3 regions of the Paenibacillus sp. FSL R10-2788 genome follow, and region 1 is predicted to be linked to each of the others. Evidence: riboswitches for the same ligand, from Rfam matches in the RefSeq annotation. Region 1 holds a riboswitch; each other region holds the start of a gene.
The links. Region 1 has a riboswitch for cyclic di-AMP ahead of NSQ50_RS26350 (alpha/beta fold hydrolase). Riboswitches for the same ligand answer to the same signal wherever they lie in the genome.
Positions count from the first base shown of each region.

Region 1 (7,538 bases):
GTCGGACTGGAAATGAAGGTTTCACGTGTACCTGGTCAATCACCAAAACCTGAGACTAGTGGAAGATATGATTTTGATGAACATGTATTGCCGCTGGGATTAGCCTTTCTGCGGAATCCGGCTGAGGGAAGCTGGTCCTTAAACGAACGGCAGGGATGGTTATCTCTTCGAGGACAACCGAAAGGTCTCAGTGAAGTAGGCCAAGTGGCTTTTGTAGGCAGAAGACAGCAGCATACTTCAGCAGAATGGAGCACACTGCTTGAAATGCCTTCATCTATTGCTGATGTGGAGGCTGGACTTTGCGCCAGATTAGATGAGAACGCTCATTATGAAATTGGACTTGTTCAAAAAAACGGCCAAAGAGTGATTACAGCTCATGTGACCATGGATGGAATAACCCATACAGCGGCAGAGATTCCAACTACTGCCGAGCGAATTTATTTGAAAGCTAAGGCTGAGCTTAACGAATACAGCTTCCTGTATTCTTTGGATGGGCAGGAGTGGAATAAGCTATCAACAGCGGCAGCTTATCCATTATCCCCCCAAGCCGTAAAAGGAAATGGATTTACGGGTGTTCTTATCGGCTTATATGCGACAGGTCATGGCAAGGTAGCTGAGGTGCCTGCCTACTTCGATTGGTTCGATTATCAGTCTTAATTATTCGAATACTGATATAAATGCGTTTGTCAGGAGGGAACTTGTTGAGACAAGCTAGTGATTACACAGAACCTGCACTAAAAACAATATTTGCTGAGGATTACAAAATTGGCGCAGCCGTTAACCCGTTGACGATTCAATCACAGGAGCACTTGCTCGCCTATCATTTCAATAGCATTACCGCTGAGAATGAGATGAAGTTTGAAAGTCTGCATCCGCTTGAAGATATTTATAACTTTAAGCTAGCAGATGAGTTGGTTGCGTTCGCCCGAAAATATCATATGGTTATGCGCGGGCATACTTTAGTCTGGCACAACCAGACTACGGACTGGTTGTTTGAGGATAAGAAGGGTGGGCCTGTAAGCAAAGAGGCATTGCTTGCACGGCTCAAATCACATATTCAGACCGTGGTTGGGCGTTACAAGGAAGATATCTATGCTTGGGATGTTGTAAATGAAGTTATTGCAGATGAAGGAGAAGAACTTCTTCGCCGGTCAAAGTGGCTGGACATTGTCGGACCGGAGTTTATCGGCAAAGCGTTTGAATATGCTCATGAAGCCGATCCTAAGGCTTTATTATTCTACAACGACTATAACGAGTCTAATCCCCTTAAGCGCGATAAAATCTATAAAATGGTGAAGTCGCTGCTGGAACAAGGAGTGCCGATCCATGGCGTCGGATTGCAAGCACACTGGAATTTATACGATCCGAGCTTAGACGATATACGTGCTGCTATTGAGAAGTATGCATCTTTAGGGCTTCAGCTCCAATTGACAGAGCTGGATGTATCCATGTTCCGTTTCGATGACAAACGCATGGATTTAAAGGTTGCACCTGCCGAACTGCTCGAGCTGCAGGCAGAGCGGTATGAAGCGATGTTTGCTCTGTTGAAAGAATACCGCGACGTGATTAGCTCTGTCACTTTCTGGGGAGCAGCGGATGACTATACATGGCTGGACGAATTCCCTGTTCGGGGACGGAAAAATTGGCCATTTCTATTCGATGAGCAGCATAATCCTAAGCCGGCTTATCATCAATTGCTTAACGCTGTCACCAAATCATAGAGTGGGTAATCTGCTCAAGCTTGCGAATCATGAACCCGCCCTTTTTAATCCAGGGCGGGTTATTTATACGGGAGGAATATACATGACAAATACCGCTTATGAGGCTTGGCTCAACTATGGCAAGCTGAAATCTGGATCTCTATACAATCAATATTTAAATTGGTGTGGTGAGTTGGTTGTAACGGAGGACAACGAGACGATTCAGGCAGCAGCCGCGGAATTCATACAGGGGATGACCTCTATGCTGGGCAAAGCGCCACTGCTCACAGCGCAACCAGAAGGACCGTGTATCGTTATAGGAACCCTCCAAGGGGGGAATCCGTTAATTGGTAGAGTATTCGGAGGAGAGCGAACCGATTCACTAGGTCCTGAAGGTTTCCTTATACGTACAAACGCTACTGAGCGATGTATCGCTATCGGTGCTTTAACGTCTGTTGGAATTTTGTATGGTGTATTCCATCTTTTACGGCTGATAGGAACAGAAAGCGAGATAGACGCTCTAGATTTATCTATGAATCCGGTGAACGGCCTGCGAATGATTAATCACTGGGATAATTTTGATGGCAGTATTGAACGTGGCTATGCTGGACGCTCCTTTTTTTACGAGTCCAATCAATTTCTTAACGATACAAAGCGGCTACGTGATTATGCCAGATTAATGTCCTCTGTGGGTATCAACGCGATTTCGATTAACAATGTGAATGTTCATGAGCTTGAATCTCTATTTATAACGGAGCAATATTTGCCTGATATCGCGTTGATTGCAGGAATATTCCGCGTATACGCGATTAAGCTATTCCTCAGTGCTAACTTCGCCAGCCCGATACAGATCGGAGCATTGGACACAGCTGATCCTCTGGACCCAGCGGTGCGGAAATGGTGGAAAGATAAGGCTAGTGAGGTTTATCGGGCGATACCTGATTTTGGCGGGTTTGTGGTCAAAGCGGATTCAGAAAATCGACCAGGACCATTCACTTACGGACGTGACCATGCAGATGGCGCCAACATGCTGGGAGAAGCACTGGAGCCGTTTGGCGGAATCGTGATTTGGCGTTGTTTCGTATATAACTGCAAGCAGGATTGGCGTGACCGTAAGACAGATCGGGCCAGAGCGGCATATGATCATTTCAAACCATTGGATGGCCGGTTTAATGATAATGTAGTGCTGCAAATCAAGAATGGACCGATGGATTTTCAAGTCAGAGAACCGGTATCTCCGCTGTTTGGCGCACTGGAACATACCAATCATCTGATGGAGTTTCAGATTGCTCAAGAATATACGGGGCAGCAGCGGCATCTCTGTTATCTTGTTCCACAGTGGAAAGAAGTCCTTGATTTCAATACTTATGCCAGAGGGCAAACTACGCTTGTGAAACATATTGTGGACGGATCGGTGTGGGGAAATAAGTATAATGGTGTGGCTGCTGTAACTAATGTTGGAGATGACATGAACTGGACGGGGCATGGGTTAGCTCAAGCTAATCTGTATGGATATGGAAGATTAATTTGGAATCCGGAGCTGACGGCAAAAGAAATAGCTGAGGAATGGATTCGGCTTACCTTTGGCACTGATGAAGGTCTAGTGGCTGCTATTCGCGGGATGTTGATGGACTCATGGAGGATTTACGAATCTTACACAGCTCCATTAGGTGTGGGTTGGATGGTTAATCCGGATCATCATTATGGGCCGAATGTGGATGGGTATGAATACGCCAAGTGGGGAACGTACCATTATGCGGATCATAAGGGCATTGGTGTGGATCGTTCAGTCAAATCGGGAACGGGTTATAGCGGACAGTATATGGGGCTTAATGCATCAAATTATGAGAATCTAGCGTCTTGTCCGGAAGAGCTGTTGCTGTTCTTTCATCATGTTCCATACACGTATGTTCTGCAATCGGGGCAAACTATTATTCAGCATATCTACGATACTCATTTTGAGGGGGCTGAGCAGGCTGCACGGCTTCTAGCGACATGGGAATCACTTGAAGGCAGCGTGGATAGTGGATGGTATATGCAAGTGAAGCAACGTCTTGAAGAGCAAGCAGAGCATGCGCAGGAATGGAGAGATCGGATCAATACGTATTTTTACCGCAAGAGCGGAATTGAGGATCTTAAAGGCAGAAAGATTTATTAGATTTCGAATCGAGGGATGATGATAGTGAGCCTCACGATTAGAGCGATTTTGGAAGATTTAATGGGAACTGTGGAACAGGTAGAAGGGACTGTGGATATTCTGAACCCAGGGGAACCGGAAACTGAAGTCACAGGGATTATTACGGCCTTCTCTGCCACACAAAATGTTGTGGAGCAAGCAATAGCGTTAGGAGCCAATTTGCTGATCACGCATGAAGGTGTATTTTATAGCCATCATGCGGCGAGCGAGTGGTTAGAAGGTGATCCGGTTTATCATGCGAAAAAAAGTCTGATCGAACATTCCCAAATTGCTATTTTTCGTTATCATGATTATTGGCATCGGCAAAAGCCGGATGGAATTATGGTGGGTTTGCTGCGAGAACTAGATTGGTCCGCATACGTGGAAGAGCAGCAAGCAGCTGCTACGATTCTCAATATTCCTGCTATGACTGTACTGGAAGCTGCTCAATATATTAAAAGTAAGCTAGGGATCTCTTATGTACGCGCTGCCGGTGACCTGTCTCTGTCCTGCAAACGCGTAGGGATATTAGTAGGTTACAGAGGAGGCGGGACGATGGCTATTCCGCATTTTAATGATCACAATCTTGATTTAATTATTGCTGGAGAGGGACCAGAGTGGGAGACTCCGGAATATGTGCGGGATGCAGGGCACCAAGGCAGATCTAAAGCGCTCATCATGTTAGGGCATGCGGAGAGTGAAGCGCCGGGGATGAAATATTTAGCTGAAATCTTAGCAGACAAATATCCCATGCTTCCTAGCCGGTTCATTGCTGAACAACCCATCTATCAGATGGTTTAATCTGGGGAAATAAAGAGTACGGAATAAATAAACATATTATGGAGAAAATGAAGGGAAACAGGTCACTGAGAAAGGAGTGTTTCAATGGAAATTCCTTTGGAGGCTGATGAAGTATTAAGTCGGATCAAAAAGCTGCAAAGCGACGGAAGCTCGATCAGTAAAAAACAAGTAAAGCAGAGCGATCCTGAGCTTATGAGAAGTGCGCTGTTCTTTTTTCCAAGCTGGGAGCATGCATTGAAAAACGCCGATCTTTTGTAGCCATAGTATTGTAAGAGGAAGCTAAGTGGACAGGGGAATATCTCTGATTCTGCTTAGCTTTTTTCATATCTCCAGTGAAAAGGATGGCCTTTATATAGAAAGTACTGGTGTTTTAACCTCCGTTTGGCTTGGTTCAGAGCCATTTTCTTAAATAAAACGAGTAAACAAGAGCAAAAGAAAGAGAAAATGAAGAGTATGCTCAATATGAAATGAAAAGCATTGCTTTCAACATTATTTTGACCAGAGCCCTCCTTTACAAGCAAACCTTACAAGAGTATGATTCATCTCAGAACTGACAATTATCTTAAATTTACAATTACATAAGCAATCCGCTTAATTTCCGTTTCTGGAAAGCGGGGGAACCAACAACTGGCAGCCGATGTGAGAGTCGGCACTGGTTATGGGGTGAATCCTGTTCCGGGTGCATAATATGCATCCCTGCAGGTAGGGCAACTCTCACTGCCCGAATCCGACAGCTAACCTCGTAAGCGTATGGAGAGAGGATGAATGGCGTGTTTAGTGATGAATAGCCACAGAGAATCCCTCTGTGGTTTTTTGCTGCGTTTTTAAGCAGATATAGACGTAGAATTTATTATGAAAGAGGTGTTACCTTTGCCTATCGCTAAACTGAACGGAACTTCGCTCTATTATGAAATCAATGGAACTGGCACTCCGGTTGTGTTTATCCATGGACATGGATTAACACACAGTATGTTCAAACCACAGCTGGAGTATTTTTCCGATAAATATAAAGTGATTTTGTGCGATTTACGGGGGAATGGTAAGTCTGGTAAACTGCTGGAGGCCCCACATGAGATTATTGAGACGCAATGTCTGGATCTGATTATGCTGTTGAATGACCTAGGTATCCGTGAAGCAGTTTTTGTAGGAATCGCCTATGGTGGCTTAGTCGTTCAGCATATTGCCAAACAATATCCTGAGCGTGTAAAAGCAATTGTGGTCGCAGACAGCTTCTGTAGGACTCACGGATCAACAATTGTAGGGAAAATACAAACTATGGCAGCATATTGCAGTTTGCTAATGTATTATCTCCCAAGCGAGCTGGTGTTGCCTTCGATTCGGATGATGTACCGAGAGCGCTGGAGTCTGGCCTACAATGAGATTAGAAGAGGGTTGCTGGACAAACGTCCCCGGGAGCTATATCGGCAAAGACTGGCTACAAGCCATGTTGATTACACCAGATGCTTAAAGGCTTTTAAACGTCCTGCTTTATGTATTGTAGGGGACTTTAATGAATTTGGAGTGAATTGTATGAAGGAAATGGTGTCCCAGCTGCCACATGCGCAGTTGGCGATTATTCCGAACGCATTAGATCCAAGTAATCTGTGCCAGCCGGAGCAATTCAATGCGATTCTTCAACGTTTCTTGGAGAAGCAGCAGGGCAGTCAGCAGATTAGCTGATCTATAGGGAGACCTTTACAAGCGAAGCGTTTAAGTGGAAAAGGGCGTCCCATAGCCAGGGAGCATGAGCTGGCTATGGGACGTCTTTCTGGGTAGAACTTTAGGGAAATTCTCCCTAAAGTGAAGGTGATTATGGCTTCTAGCACGTGAATTAGGGAAATTCTACCTAAAGTGATAGAGAGCATGGCTCCTAGAACGTGGATTAGTTATGATGAACGAAAGGCAGCCCCTGTTTCGCACACCGTAGGTTAAAATGGAAGTTAAAAGGACAACCATTACAGAGCTACATGCGAAAGGAGCTGTTACTATGAAGAATACCATAAAATACGTCGGTTTGGATGTGTCTAAAGAAAAAATTGCGGTGGCGATTGCAGATGAGGGTCGGGAACCCGCACGATATTATGGAGCCATCCCCCATACCCCAGATGCAGTGGCTCGAATGATTCGGAAACTCAAAGGTTCAGGGATTACACTGGAGGTCTGCTATGAAGCCGGGCCTACGGGGTACGACTTATACCGCTGGTTGACGAAGATGGGAATTTCCTGTGTGGTAATTGCACCTTCGCGTATGCCACAGCGTCCCGGAGATGCCATAAAAACCGACCGACGGGATGCAGAAAAACTGGCTCAGTTACACCGGGCTGGAGAATTGACTGCGATCTATGTGCCAACGCCAGAACTCGAAGCTTTACGAGATCTCATTCGTGCACGAGAAGATGCTAGGCAAGACCTACATCGGGCTCGGCAACGGCTCATTCATTTTCTATTGCGCCACCAAATTCACAAGCCAGAGGGTATGAAAAAACGCTGGACCAAAAGGTACCGGGAATGGCTCTCTATGCTGAAGTTTAATAATGTAGCTCAAGAACGGGTATTTACCGAATCCCTGCAACAGCTCCGGGAAGTGGAGGAGCGAATCAAGCGACTTGAAGCCGCAATGCGAGAAGAAGCACAGATCTGCCCTTACGCACCTGTCATTCAAGCGTTGCAAGGCCTGAGGGGAATCGCCCTGCTGACAGCTATGACTTTAGTTGTCGAGATTGGAAATTTCGAACGTTTTCGTTCACCGGCTCAGCTCATGAGTTACCTGGGACTCGTGCCACGGGAATATTCCTCGGGAGCAAGTACCAAAAGAGGGAGTCTTACAAAAGTCGGAAATTCCGGAGTGCGGCGCGCACTGG
Region 1 is NZ_JBBOQA010000001.1:5,937,486-5,945,023, reverse strand. It holds gene NSQ50_RS26375 (glycoside hydrolase family 43 protein) at 1-657, shown strand, start outside; gene NSQ50_RS26370 (endo-1,4-beta-xylanase) at 702-1,721, shown strand; gene NSQ50_RS26365 (alpha-glucuronidase family glycosyl hydrolase) at 1,804-3,858, shown strand; gene NSQ50_RS26360 (Nif3-like dinuclear metal center hexameric protein) at 3,883-4,677, shown strand; gene NSQ50_RS26355 (hypothetical protein) at 4,762-4,935, shown strand; cyclic di-AMP (ydaO/yuaA leader) riboswitch at 5,256-5,442, shown strand; gene NSQ50_RS26350 (alpha/beta fold hydrolase) at 5,548-6,357, shown strand; gene NSQ50_RS26345 (IS110 family transposase) at 6,665-7,538, shown strand, end outside.

Region 2 (7,538 bases), 110 kb from region 1:
TGGTCCTTGTAAAATGCTCGCTCCAATCTTGGATGAATTGTCCACAGAGCTGGGAGACGACGTGAAAATTGCAAAATTGAATGTGGATGAGAATCCGGAAACGGCTTCCCGTTTTGGTGTTATGAGTATCCCAACTCTGATCTTCTTCAAAGATGGTCAACCGGTAGATAAAGTTGTGGGACTGAACTCCAAAGAATCCCTGAAAAATATCGTAGCAAAACATCAATAATTGATAGATGCTACTGTTCGGGCCTCGGCCCTGCCACTCAGCGCCTTCGGTTCATTCCGGAGGCGTTTTGTGTGCTGAATGCCAACTAATCATGGGTCCAATTTAGCTGGAGGGGATCATCTTGGACAATATCCGCAATAAACTGGCACTACTACCCGATCTGCCTGGCTGCTATCTGATGAAGAATCAGGAAGGCACTATTATTTATGTGGGCAAAGCGAAGGTACTCAAGAATCGGGTGCGGTCTTATTTTACAGGCAGTCATAATGGTAAAACGCAGCGGCTTGTCGCTAATATTGCTGATTTCGAATACATCGTTACGTCCAGTAACATGGAAGCGCTCATTCTAGAGTGTAATCTGATTAAGAAACATATGCCGCGTTATAATGTGCTTTTGAAAGACGACAAGACGTTTCCTTATATAAAAATAACGAATGAAACTCACCCGCGCCTTGAGGTTACACGCCGGGTGATTAAAGATAAAGCAAAATATTTTGGCCCTTATCCTAATGCTTATGCTGCTCAGCAGACAAAAAAGCTCCTAGATCGTATGTACCCGCTTCGTAAATGCGGTGTGATGCCAAAGGAGGTCTGTCTTTACTATCACATGGGCCAGTGTCTGGCACCGTGTGAGAAGGAGGTTCAGAAATCCGAGTATGAGCAGATTACGCAGGATATCGCTGCTTTTCTAGGCGGAGGTCATGAGGCGGTTAAAAAGGATTTACAGCAAAAAATGCAGGAAGCTGCTGAGGAGTTATATTTTGAGCGGGCGAAGGAACTGCGGGATCAGATTATCCATATCGATGCATTGATGGAGAAGCAGAAGATCAACACTACAGATACTAAGGACCGGGATGTATTTGGTTATGCTGTAGACAAGGGATGGATGTGTGTACAGATTCTGTACATGAGACAAGGGAAGATGATTCAGCGCCATTCCTCCGTGTTCCCGTTCTATGGTGAAGCCTACAGTGACTTTATGTCTTATGTGACGCAGTATTATAGTGATAATCCCGCTTTGCCGCAGGAGATTCTGCTGCCGGATGTGCTCGATGAGGAGTCTCTGGCTAATAAAGAGACTAAACCCGAGATCGCCATAGCTGCTCCAGCAGAAGCGGATTTACAACAGGGTGAAGATACTCCTGAATCGGCTGAAGAGGCTGAGGCACGTGCGACGGCGGCGGAGGAAGCTGCGGCAGCAGGGATCGTGGATGCCGCTGGCGGTGCTTCCATTCTGCAGGAGTGGCTGGGCATTAAGGTGCTTGTGCCACAACGCGGTCTTAAGAAGCAGATGGTTGGCATGGCTTGTCAAAATGCAAGAGTGGCTATCGACGAGAAATTCCGGCTGATTGAACGGGATGAAGAGCGTACCTCTGGAGCAGCGATCAGCTTAGGCGAGAGCTTGGGGCTTGAACGCTTGAGCCGTATTGAGGCGTTTGATAACTCGAACATTCAGGGGACTAACCCGGTCTCTGCGATGGTTGTCTTCATTGATGGCAAGCCTGCACGAAAAGAGTATCGTAAATATAAGGTTCGTACGGTAGTGGGTGCGGATGATTATGGAACGATGCGCGAGGTCATTCGGCGGCGATATGAACGGGTGTTGAAGGAGAATCTTCCGATACCGGATCTTATCGTGGTCGATGGAGGGAAAGGGCAAATCTCCTCTGCTATTGATATTCTGGAGAATGAGCTGGGATTATTCATTCCGGTCTGCGGCCTTGTTAAGGATGATAAGCATAAGACGGCTCAGCTTTTGGTTGGAGATCCGCCAGAGCCTGTCGCGCTAGCCCGGGACAGTCAGGAATTTTACCTTTTGCAACGGATTCAGGATGAGGTCCATAGGTTCGCGATCACCTTCCACCGTGAACAGCGCGGGAAGTCCATGGTTACCTCCAAGCTGGATTCTATACCTGGTATAGGTGAGAAGCGCCGTAAAGCGCTGCTTAAGCATTTCGGATCGCTTAAGAAAATTAAAGAAGCCTCCGTGGATGATTTCCGTACACTTTCTATTGGAGAAAAGCTGGCAAGACAAATTCTTGATGCGCTCAAGGACGAAGAGCCAACCTCATAGCAATGATGACAAAAGAAAAAGGGTATCACAGCAGCGACTAAAGCTGCTATGATGCCCTTTTTTTAATTTGGTTATAGGATGTACACTATTTTATTTTCTTAAATCAAAGAAGAAGGCTCCACCGGCTTAGGTTTCTGTGGTGGATTAAATCGATAGACGATGTAAGCGACTATGAACGGCATAATAATCGCGAAGATACCCGCGCCTACATTTACGCTCTCCTTCATAAAGATCAGCGTAGCGCCCATCAGGATGCTGTCAAACACGACGTGGCTGAACATGACAGCAATAAATCCGTAACGAAGGAAAATATAACTGAACAGCAGCCCGATTACGGTCAGCTCAATCGGACGGGAGCTGATGGGATAGATCGGATATAACGTATGGCCAAACGCCCAAACCAGCGTGGTGATCAAGCAAGCGACGAAAGTGTTCCGGAACACCTTTTTCAGCATAGGGATTCCGAAAAAGCGATAAATGGCTTCCTCAGATAAACCAGCGAGCCATGCGACGATAGGCAGAAGCCAAGCATATCTCATGTTATAAGGAGACTGGGTGGCGTCTGTAGTAGACCAATTGTGCAAGGTAAACGATAATATGATGAACATAACCGTCTGCACCCCTAGCAGAACGAAAGCCCACATGTATCCAGCCCGGATACTATCCAACACATATTGTCCATAGCCGGGCTCTTTGGCGCGGGGCCAAGGGTTCATGCCTCCCTCTTTTCGCCATAGGCCATTGCCGCCCACTAAAGAGAAGTAAAGCAAGGAGGACATCAGCAGGCTGTATAAAGCATAAATGATAAACATAATGACAGAGGTAATCTGTGCTTCTAGCCCTTCGCCTGTTGATTCAGGCAGCATATTATAGGTGCTGATCATCATGATTACAAAATAGGCTGAGCTTAGGAATACCCCACGTTTAAAGGAAGTATGCTCTCTTCTAAGAATACTGTAGACGAGTGCCAGAATTCCTAAAATCAGTGTGGGTATACCGTAACCGAATAATGTCAGCTTTTCCGCTAAAGAGGTCTGTCCTTGTACGTAGGAGGTATGCCAAGCCGGTGCAGTGAATCCGGCATTAAAGCTGGAGACCTGCTCTCCACTGAAATCAAAATAATAGTGCAATAAGGATTCGCCGACCTGAACAGTGCTATCCGTATACACCAGCCCATGGCTTCCTGTATTCGATTCAATTTGTAGCTTGGCAGGATTTACTTCCCATTCCTGAAGCCAAGGACGAGCAAGATTCTCCTTCTGCGCTAGAGTGAGGTCAGCTCCCTTGTCCTCTTTTGCACCAACGGAAGCAATGCCAGCCCCCTCTTCGGAGGCAACTTTTGCAGCCTTTGAGAAAGCGACAATCTCGCCGGTATACATATTGAGGTCAACAATGATTTGCGGCTCTTGATCCGCTGACGGAGTAAGCGTTGCACGAAAGACATCAAAAGGATATTTTTGATCCAATTTTTTCTTGGTATAGTCCTCCACAAGCTTCTCGCGAGACATATAACCATAAAAGGAAGAGTCCGTCTCGTAAAGTACATTCCATTGATCGTTTGGTGCTTCGGTGTAATTGAGCTTTTGTTCTGCGAATAATACGGCTTGGTCACGGGCTTCTGCCTTGCTAATGACGGTGGTATCTTCCCCTGTAGAGCTGCTTAGCAGCGAAGGGGAAATCTGAAACATAATAAATAGAATAAGACCGATAATGCCCGAGATGATGAGCCTCTTGGAGAGGGCACGTTGCTGTAGGGGCTGGCCGACGGGATTCATGTAACGCCTCCTTGTTATGTACTGACAATATTATGTTCCATTATAGTATTAGTGCCTGGCTGGTTACAAAAAACATTATATGTTCTTTTTATGGGTAATAGAGATAGTATAGAATAGTCATGTGAATTTATACCATGAATTTTATCGTGTTCATTTGTGTACGAATGGTGAGAATCGGTGTAATTGCAGGGAAAACACGGAAAAGTGATGAGAAAAGGTACTCCATTTGATGCAGTCTCTTTAAACCGCATTTTTTCATGTGAATGAGCATTAATTGTGTCTTTGTGAATTCACTAAATAACGTATATAATTTGTATGCAATTGTATAGTAGCCGAATTTCTGGTGAAAACGGGGGAACCATAAGAAGTGATGAAAAGTGGAGTGTACAAGATAAATGGCACTTTCATCAGGGGTGAATTTCGTTCTAGGAACGAATAGGGCAGCCTGCACAGTCCGAATCCGACAGCTAACCTCGTAGGCTAATTTACTGCAGGAACCAAGTCAGCATTGGTTTTCCAGTGCTTTTTTTGTTGGAATTTTTGATAAGAAGGTGAGCAAAGTGGCTTCACAGTTTCGCAGGATTTCTGAATTTAAGTTTCTGAAGCTCTCGCCGCCGCAGATACTGGTGCTTGGTTTTGCATCGATTATTCTGATAGGGGCCTTGCTGCTTATGCTGCCCATCTCAAGCACAAGCGGGAATTCCGTAGAATTTATTGATGCATTATTTACTTCAACTTCGGCAACCTGTGTAACAGGGCTTGTTGTGCTGGATACCGGAACTTCGTTCACGATTTTTGGGAAAACCGTAATTATGATCCTGATCCAGATCGGCGGCTTAGGTTTTATGACCATGGCCACTCTATTTTCACTGGTGTTAAAGCGTAAAATATCTTTGCGGGACAGGCTAATCCTACAGGAAGCCATGAATCAAGGCTCTATGGAAGGAATTGTGCGGCTGATCCGAAGAGTCCTTATATATTCTCTTGTCATAGAAGGCTGTGCCGCTTTGCTGCTGTCTATTCGCTGGGCTTTTGATATGCCACTTGGAAAAGCGATTTATTTTGGCGTATTTCATGCGGTGTCTATGTTTAATAATGCGGGGTTCGATATTTTTGGGGATTTTCGCAGTTTAACTGATTATGTATATGATCCGCTTGTGAATATTATTGTGATGTTTCTGATTGTCTCCGGCGGGATTGGTTTTATTGTAATGTCAGATCTGGTGGAGTTTCGGGTAACCCGCAGGCTGTCTCTACATAGTAAAGTTGTCCTGTCCACCAGCACAGGGCTGATTCTGATCGGAGCTTTGGTTATTTTTATATTCGAGTTTACTAACACTCGTACCCTGGGTTCACTGAATTTTGGCGGTAAAATATTATCAGCCTTCTTTCAATCCGTGTCTCCCCGTACGGCTGGCGCGAACACAGTTGATATTGCTGGACTTCGGCAGGCTACACAATTTTTTATAGTGATTCTTATGTTTATTGGTGCTTCTCCAGGCTCAACGGGCGGCGGGATCAAGACAACAACCTTTACGATGATGATTGGTGCTGTTATTGCTATGCTGCGTGGACGGGAAGATGTTGTGTTGTTCCGTTATCGGCTGGCTCAAGAGCGCATCTACAAGGCATTAACGATCACACTGCTGGCTTTGTTGTTAATCGCCTCTGTGTCGATGATACTCTCCACAACTGAAGACAGTAATTTCTTGGCAATCTTGTTTGAGACGACCTCCGCCTTTGCTACGGTAGGACTGACTATGGGGCTAACTCCGGAACTGTCAGCGATCGGTAAGATTCTACTCTGTCTGACGATGTTTGCAGGTCGGCTAGGTCCACTAACCTTAGCGTATGCACTCGGTCCCAAACAGGGTAAACCATTGTATAAGTATCCGGAAGGTAAAATAATTATTGGATAGGAGTTAATTAGAAATGAAAGCACAGCAATTTGTAGTAATCGGCTTAGGTCGCTTCGGTTCAAGCCTGGCGCTTGAGCTGATGGAAATGGGCTACGAGGTGCTCGGCATTGACCACCATGAAGAACGCGTGGAGGAAATGAGCGATCAGCTGACGCATACGGTAGTAGCAGATGCTACAGATGAGGGAATTATGCGCTCGCTTGGTGTACGGAACTTTGATTGTGGGATTGTTGCGATTGGTGACAATATGGAGAGAAGCATTCTGGCGGCCATTTTGTTAAAGGAGATTGGAGTCAAGCAAGTGGTGGCTAAGGCAATCTCCATCCTTCATGGCCGCGCATTGTCGCGGCTGGGGGTTGATCGGGTTATTTTTCCGGAGCGGGATATGGGGATTCGTGTGGCACACCAGCTGGTGACGCCCAATTTGCTGGATTATATTGAACTGTCCAAGGATTATAAAATTGTCGAGCTGACCGTGCCATCCTGCATGAACGGCAGAAGCTTGTCCGATTTAAATACAAGAGCTAAATATGGCTGCAGCATTGTTGCCCTAAATAGGGAAAGCGGAATAATCGTCGCTCCAACTGCCCATGATTATTTAAGTGAAGGCGATGTTATGGTACTCATTGGTCCTAATGAAAGTATTGACCGTTTTGAGAGTGAAGTTGTGAACCAAGAATCATAGGAAAAGAAGCTGACTCAAAAGTAGTGAATTCTACTTGGGGGCAGCTTCTTTTTTATGGAGTAAAGAGTAGGAAAAGTAATGGATTTCACTATGCCATATGGCTATAGACCACGCGTAGTGTTCTAATATATTGGTTTGTGCGGTTGACGAGTTGTTAGGTGTGATATTCGTACGGCTGTAGTAGATGATTTGTGGTATCTGTGACGGTGGACTATGGGCGATATGCGTTCTTTGTTTGTACGATGTACAGAGTGGGTGTGAACTAATTAGGGAAAACTTCCCTGAAAACAGCCGCTATTCGCTCTAAATGAACGAAATTAGGGAATTTCTCCCTAATAATTAGAGGGATTCCTTATTAGCTACTGAATCGGCCAAAAATTAGGGAAGTTTTCCCTAATTATAAGTCTTATGAACAAAAATCTCTGAATTTTAGGGAGAAATCCCCTAATTTTTCGATAAGTGCTTCACTTATTGCCTCATTTGGAGATCAATAGGTGCGCCCCTTGATTCATTTGGTCCGGCTTTACTGCTCACGTTCTGTCAGAAACATCTCTTCGGTTACTTGCACCAGACTGCGAGCCGCCGTGCTCATGCTTCCATCGTCACGGTAAATCAGGCAGGTGGTCCGTTGAGTCTGCTCCAGCTCCTTGATATGTAAGGACACCAGTCCGCCGCCGTTCAGCAGCTCTGGACGCAGATAAGACTTTGGCAGCAACGCAGCCGCTTTGACAGTCGGAAGCAGCCGCACGATGGCTTCGAAGGAGTCAATCTCCATGCGCACATCGGGATCAATCCCGCAGCGCTGGAATAGATCGTCCGTCAGGCGCCGGTACCAGGTACCCTTTGAGAAGAGAAT
Region 2 is NZ_JBBOQA010000001.1:5,827,851-5,835,388, reverse strand. It holds gene trxA (thioredoxin) at 1-229, shown strand, start outside; gene uvrC (excinuclease ABC subunit UvrC) at 351-2,303, shown strand; gene NSQ50_RS25905 (CPBP family intramembrane glutamic endopeptidase) at 2,402-4,078, opposite strand; cyclic di-AMP (ydaO/yuaA leader) riboswitch at 4,399-4,576, shown strand; gene NSQ50_RS25900 (TrkH family potassium uptake protein) at 4,639-5,997, shown strand; gene NSQ50_RS25895 (potassium channel family protein) at 6,011-6,682, shown strand; gene NSQ50_RS25890 (LysR family transcriptional regulator) at 7,206-7,538, opposite strand, start outside.
Region 2: it holds a riboswitch for cyclic di-AMP, as region 1 does, so the genes downstream of both, NSQ50_RS25900 (TrkH family potassium uptake protein) here and NSQ50_RS26350 (alpha/beta fold hydrolase) in region 1, are expected to answer to the same signal.

Region 3 (7,538 bases), 5.9 Mb from region 1:
GCATACGCCCCCAAAGTCTCCTGCTTCAATCGCTTGCTGCATCTTTCGAGCAGAAGGATGCACAGCTATATTATTGCTCCGAACGCGTCCATACACTTCTGCAGTCGATACATTGATCGGTGGTTTCGCCAACACAACCCAACATTGTGGCGGGTTGTTGATTGGCGTAAGCTTTTCGCCTCGTCCTGTAGCTAAGGCTGTGCCGCCTGTGACGCAGAAAGGCACATCTGAACCCAGCTCAGCGCCAAGCTCCTGTAGCTCCTGCGCAGGAATACCGAGACGCCACAGACGGTTTAGACCGCGTAGCGTAGCTGCGGCATCACTGCTGCCGCCAGCTAGGCCAGCCGCAACCGGAATTCTTTTATCCAGATGGATATGTACCCCACTCTTCACGTTATAACGGTCTTTAATAAGCCTTGCCGCCTGGAAAGCTAAATTTTTCTCGTCCAGGGGAATATAACCAGCCTGACTTGATATTATAATAGTATCCCTTGGCAGCTCAGACAGCTCTAAGCGGTCTGCTAAATCTACCATGGTCATAATCATTTCCACCTCATGAAAACCGTCAGCACGTTTGTGCAGCACATCCAGCATCAAATTAATTTTAGCTGGTGCCTTTTCATACATTTTCAAGGCGTTCACCCACCTTCAGCTTTTCCCGTAAAAACAACTTAACATATTATATGAGAAACTTCTAATGAAGTCCAATAATAAAAGGGTGTCGCCTTTTAGACGCACCCTTTTTCAGTAATATTCACTTTATAGCCTAAAATTTAAGATTTCCGCGCGGCCTGTTCAGCAAGCTGTATCGCTTTTTTCACCATGTTGCCAGCGTCTTGAGTTGTAATTCCACCCCAGCCCTCACGTTCTACGGTTTCATAAAAACCCAGCTCCTTGGCTAACTCTGTCTTCAGTTCCTCCGACATCATGCCTCGTTTTCTGCGGCTCATTACGGAATTCCTCCCTTATGAAAATAAATGATTAACCCGTTGCCCAATTAGTATGCTTGCTTAGAACACGGATCATGCACCAAATATTTGTCCCAAAAAACGCAAACAAAAAACAGCCTCCAAAGGAGACTGTTCGTGAAACATTAAGCTTTAATATACATAATCCGCATCTGCCCATCGTCTTCACAAACTGTGATTTCCACAGATTCAGTAAGTATATCGGCATAGCTATAGGAGACTCGCTTAAAAGTTTGCTGCTCCTGATCCAGTTTGACAATAAATACAGAAGGGTACGTTTCTTCCAGGACACCTGTGCGTTCAACGGTTTTACGACGACCTCCGTTTGCACGCAATGTGATCTTATGACCGACGTGAGCTTCAAGACTGCGTTTGATTTCCAACAGCGCGTTATTAGCCATTACCTGACGACCACCTCTTTTCTTGTCCATTATACAACTTTTTCAGGACAATGTCAAAGCAAATAAATAATTAATTATAGTTGATGCATATTTCGTTGTCAACGGAATTTTTTTGCGAGAAATCAGCGCCGGACTAATATCCTTGTTATCTGTAATATAGGCATCACAAAGAAAAAAAGAAAGGGTTAAGCTCAGCGCTCACCCTTTCTTTCGGATATTCTATTCAGCCCATTCAAATTACCTATATTCCTGAAACCATAGACCTATCTCTGCCGCTTAAATGGCTGATGGTGTCACTTTTAGCGCCGACAGATTCTGCAGCCGCGGCATTCCGATACGGAAGCTGCCACGGGTCTCAACACCACCAATACCCTGATTACCGCTGATGGTATTATTCAGAACATCACTAAGATTTACAGTATCCCTGATGGAAGTAAAGGATGATTTTGCTGCTACATAAACGGGATCCAGAGCATGGATCAAAATTCGACCAGGTGAACTGGCAAAATTAGCCCCAGCTCCAAGTAATGCCTCGAAATGAGATTGGCAAGCACCGGCAACAATAGTCAACGCATCAAAATTCCGCTCATACTCCCTAGCTACCCTAATAGCAGCTATAAAGTTTTGCGAATTTTTGTAGCTATTCAGACTATATAGATCGTAAGTATGCTGTTGCTTCAGTACCCCATCATGACCAGTGATCACTACAATGTCTGGGCGTACACGGGGCAACAGCCGGTATAACGTATCAGCCATTGCAGATTCATGAACATGATGCCCTTCAGCGGGAATCCGCAGCTGCTCGTATAAGCTAAGGCTCTTATTCAAATATGCCGGATCGCCATCCAGATGCAGTACTTTACCCGGCACTTCAAAATAAGGAGCTTCCTTGGACGGTGGAGCCCATGTCCCCTCTGTTAGGGTTCCCCCGCTCCGCTGACTTTGCTCCTGACGGTCCTTCCGCAGCTGTGTCAGTGATTCCTTCGCTTTGATTTGTGCTTGCTGTCCCCGTTCCGTTATTCGGGTAGGAGGCACTTGAACCAGGTCATCCAGGGGAGAATCCGCCAACAGGCGGAAATCTGTGCCTTTAATGACGGCTCTATCCTGCACGATATTATCTACACGAAATGTTAAATCACCGCCATAAGATTTGCGAACGACCAAGTCTCCTAAATTCATTACAACCACCACCTCTACCCCATCGTATGGGCAAAGGCCTCAGTTGGTTCATAACTCGCCATATTTTTAAATATAAGAATGTATAATGCTCCACCAGAATAACATCCTTATATTTCTACGAGAAACGGTTGTCGTCCTTTAAGACAACAACCGTTTCTTATTGCTTATTCAATTCCAGCGGCTAGCAAAACACCGCTTAAGCGGGCGTATTCTTCAAGACTGAGTGTTTCTCCGCGACGGGTCGGTTCAATACCCGCTTCTGCGAGTAAAGCCTCCAGCTGCTCACGTCCTTGTTCAGGGAAGTAACGAGCCTTCAGATTGTTAGCAATCGTCTTGCGGCGCTGTGTGAAAGAAGCGTGAACCACTTCAAAGAAATGCTTCTCACTCTCCACCTTTACCGGAGGATGCTCTCTAACCTTCAGACGGATAACAGCAGACTCCACATTAGGTTGAGGGATGAATACCGTACGCGGCACGATACAGACGAGCTCAGGCTCGCTGTAGTACTGCACGGCAATGCTAAGACTTCCGTATTCCTTTCCACCTGGAGATGCAGCCATACGCTCCGCAACCTCCTTCTGAATCATTACAACGATGTTATCAAGGGGAAGCTTCTCTTCAAGCAGCTTCATCAGAATCGGAGTAGTCACATAATAAGGCAGGTTAGCAACCACACTGACCTTGTTCACAGTGGTGAAATCTTCCTTGAACATTTCCTGCAAGTTCACATTGAGGACATCATCGTTACGAACCTTAACATGGGGATAAGGGGAAAGTACGTCTTTTAATATTGGAATCAGTCTACGGTCTATCTCTACGGCAGTTACAGCACCGGCTGTTAGTGCCAGACGCTCCGTCAGCGCTCCAATTCCCGGCCCGATCTCCAGCGCCCCAGAATCGCTATCTAGTCCAGCAGCGTCTACAATCTTGTCCAAAATATTTTGATCAATCAAAAAATTCTGTCCCAGGCTTTTCTTGAACTTGAATCCATAACGTTGAATAATCTCTTTGGTCCGTTTTGGAGTCGAAATTTCCTCTCTACCACTCATGAAGTAATGCCTCCCTGATCAATTTGGGCGAGAGCCCCGGCAAATTCCTCCCGCGTAATCCCAAACATCGCCAGCCGCTTGTACAGCTGTTTGCCGTTACAATATCCGATTCCAAGCAAATTACCAAGCGCCATACGTCTTTCAGCAGCCCGAGGGTGTACAAGCATTCCAGCGGCCATAAGGTCATCAATACCAATCAAAGCAGGTGCTCCTTCAAAAGAGGTATGTACATTACGCAGCGCATGACGAATCGCCTCTGGCGATGCATTCTCTACACCGATATCCCCTTTTCGAGTTGCGTCCTTCTCCGGAATAAAAGCATGCTTGCAGCCCGGCACCTTCGCTGAAACGATTTTACGAATTCGCTCCCCGGCATGGTCCGGGTCCGTAAGAATAATAACCCCTCTGCGTTCCATAGCTAGCGCAATCTTCGCAATTACAGTCCGGTTTACAGCAGAGCCGCCTGTCTCAATCGTATCTGCTTCCACAGCACGCTTAATGGCTACGGTATCGCTTTTGCCTTCAACGACGATTAATTCCTTAATCATATTTCTTGACTCCTTCCAAAAAAAGCAAAAAGAAGAGGATTCGCTCCTCTTCTTTTGGTTAAAGAATGTATAAGTGATGAGCGGTTGCTCTGCGATCAACGAAATGATCATCCAGCGTTCCTTAACGGTTATCATCACTATAGCTTATCAAAGGATTTTTTGCAAAAGCTTCAGTTCTAGTTAAGCTCTGGTTTCACAGGTCCAATCACATATACGGTACGTGATTTACGGCCGAAATTACGAGCATGGCTCAGGGAATCATAATAGACATCCACTTTATTGCCTTTAATGGCACCGCCCGTATCCTCTGCACGGCGGAATCCAAGCCCATCGATATAAACCCACCAGCCAATAGGAATTACATTCGGATCTACTGCAATTGTACGACCTTCCGTTACGCGTGTTCCGGAGGCAGTTTTAGTACCTATTCCTGGCTCTTCTGACGAATAAGCTGTCATGGAGACGTTCTTAATCATCTTCTTGTACTCAAAGTCTACGCCAGCCTTGCTTGTGACGTTCTTAGTCTTAGCGCTAACTTTAGTCGTTTTGGAGGTAGTGCTTGATTTGGAAGTTGTTGTAGCTTTAGCAACTACAGTAGGCTTAGGAAGTGCTTTAGTACCAACGGCAATGATCTTATCTTTTGTTACCGTTTGTACTTCCTTGCCGATCATGCGCATAGAGGCCAGTTCTCCGTCTTGATAGATCTTTTCAATATGCTGAACCATGACGCCTGGTTTGCCTGCCTGTGCCACTCTAACTGTTCCCACAGTAAGGGAGGGATCTGCTGTCTTAATAACACGGAAAGGTAAGTTAGTTGTTCGCTGTACCGTTTGCTTGTTGATACGAACGATCTTAATCTCCATGTCAGCAGAGATGGTGGTGTCTAACGAAGGAAAAATCTTATCATAGCCTTCTAGGTTGATACCCAGTTTGTCAATCGCCTGACCGATAGTGTCTTCGGTCGTATATAACGTTTTTGTTGCTCCGTCCGCAGTAAGGCTAAATTTCTGCGCACGATTGATAACGACACGGTCACCGTCTTTTATTTCATCACTCAGACCTAAAGATAATTCATCATGCGGCTGCAGCGAAATTTGCTCTTTCTCCAACACATCACCAAGAAGTGCTTCTCGCGTTTCAAGTGTCTGTGTTTGCCCGTCTATTACTAAAACAAATTGTTTGTTACTTTGACCGTGTACGTACAGCAGAATTAACAGCGCGATTGCGATTGAAATCACACCTGCAAGTAAAAGTACGCGAGTATTTACTTGCTCCCACCGTAATGCGAAAGACCTGCTGGATGACTGCGAATCATGGGATACCTCTGGTTGGAATAAGCCCATTCTCTCCATCCTCCTTACATAGCCTCGTCGTCAATTTGTATATCATGAGGACTGAATTTCTTTGACGAAACTATTTGAGATTGTCACAGGATACGCACGTATTAACTTAGCGTCTCCTGCTCATGGATCGCCTGCTCGGCACAGCTACTCCCACACCTGTTATATAACAGTATGCGGGCAACATTCAGTTTATTCAAAAATAAAGAAGCCTAAAAAGAGTTCTCTTGAGGACTCTTTCGTGGCTTCTCCGATGTCAGAATACGCGGGAATGTTTGTGCACGAGGTTGCCTCTCTTACTTGCGCTTACGGGGTTAGCTGTCGGGTTCGGACGAAAGAGAGACGCCCTATTTCAGGTCACCCGCTCACGGCGGTTGCCCTTAAATTCACCCCAAAGACCACGTGAAGAAATCAAATATTGTTCTGCGGCAATTCCTAGTCGTATTCAAGATACAGGCATGCGGCAGTTCAATATTGGTTCCCCCGTTCTCCATACGGAGACTCAGCGAGACGATCCATGAATCAATGGCTGTCACAATAACAACAGCTCACATCACTGAAAAGATGATATCCTGTTTTGATGCATGTTGTAAAGGACGATTCAACCACGTTTAAGCAAATATATGGTTAAAATATTGTAATAATCAGCCGTTTTTATATTAAAAAAGTTTAATATATCGGCTATTCTCTATTTTTCACCCGTTTTACTCCTGTTTTCAGACAATCCCAAATCGTTCCAGTGCGTTCGCATACGTAATTTTAGCCAATTCTTCCCATGTTAACCCTTTAATTTCAGCCGCAGCCTCTGCTACTAACTTCACATGAGCACTCTCATTTCGCTTGCCACGGAAGGGGTGTGGAGTCAAATATGGAGCGTCTGTTTCGATCAATAATCGGTCCAATGGCGTCTGTGCAAGCACCTCTTTAGGCACTCTGGCATTTTTGAACGTTATCGGTCCTCCAAATGACAAATGAAATCCAAGGTCTAGACACATTTTTGCTGTTTCCCAGCTGCCTGAGAACGAATGCATCACGCCACCAATTTCATTTGCTTTTTCCTCCCGTAAAATCCGTACAACATCTTCATGAGCATCACGGTCATGTATACAGATTGGCATTTTTAGTTCACGGGCTAGTCCGATTTGTTTGCGGAAGACCTCCTGCTGCACATCCTTGGGAGAGGTATCCCAATAATAATCCAATCCAATCTCTCCGATGGCCACCACTTTTTCATGGCTGCAAAGAGAGGCGATCCAATCGAGGTCTCCCTCTTTCATATCAATCGCATCCTGTGGATGCCAGCCCACCGCTGCATAAATATAATCATAAGATTCAGCCAGCTTCATCGTTGAAGGGATCGTTTCCCGATTAAATCCAATATTGATCATCTTGCTAACTCCGGCCTCTACTGCACGAGCAATAACTTCCTCGCGATCCTCGTCGAATTGAGGCGCATCTAGATGTGTATGTGTGTCGAACAGATACATTTTAAAGCTCACTCCTTGTTGTTTTTATCAATAGTTCCATAAATATTTGTATTATTTTGCAAAAATCTCTGCTACAGAAGAGGGCAAGCGTGTAAGGGCTTTTTTCAGCTTATCCTGTGGGAAATATAGATGATATCTGCCACGATGAATTCCGCTTATTGAGCGCACAATATCCGATACCTCTGAAATTTCCCGCAATTGCTCATTCCGATCAAGCAGTAAAATTTGATTATTGTCGAAGGCTGCTCCTGGATGGAACACATCATAAGGCAAATCTGTCGGATAATCAATCTCTAGGTCATATTCTGGGTTAAGTCCCACTCCCGCAAAACTGCTGCAGATTTCCGTAATCATATCTGTATCCAAATTCTCAATCTCTACATATTTATACAGTTTACGATGAATAAAACGGGTACACAAGTCGCTTAATAACTCATCTTCTTCAAGTGTCCATTGCATAAAAGCAGTCTGTACCAGTGCCTCATCAAGCATTAAATATTGCTTCACTGTTACTTCTCCTCGAAAGAGATCTTCCAGCGGAGCGATCATAAAGCGAAATTTGTACC
Region 3 is NZ_JBBOQA010000001.1:40,557-48,094, reverse strand. It holds gene ispE (4-(cytidine 5'-diphospho)-2-C-methyl-D-erythritol kinase) at 1-633, opposite strand, end outside; gene NSQ50_RS00215 (small, acid-soluble spore protein, alpha/beta type) at 774-950, opposite strand; gene veg (biofilm formation stimulator Veg) at 1,094-1,369, opposite strand; gene yabG (sporulation peptidase YabG) at 1,646-2,548, opposite strand; gene rsmA (16S rRNA (adenine(1518)-N(6)/adenine(1519)-N(6))-dimethyltransferase RsmA) at 2,713-3,597, opposite strand; gene rnmV (ribonuclease M5) at 3,594-4,145, opposite strand; gene NSQ50_RS00190 (3D domain-containing protein) at 4,322-5,488, opposite strand; cyclic di-AMP (ydaO/yuaA leader) riboswitch at 5,774-6,003, opposite strand; gene NSQ50_RS00185 (TatD family hydrolase) at 6,202-6,972, opposite strand; gene NSQ50_RS00180 (HD domain-containing protein) at 7,024-7,538, opposite strand, start outside.
Region 3: it holds a riboswitch for cyclic di-AMP, as region 1 does, so the genes downstream of both, NSQ50_RS00190 (3D domain-containing protein) here and NSQ50_RS26350 (alpha/beta fold hydrolase) in region 1, are expected to answer to the same signal.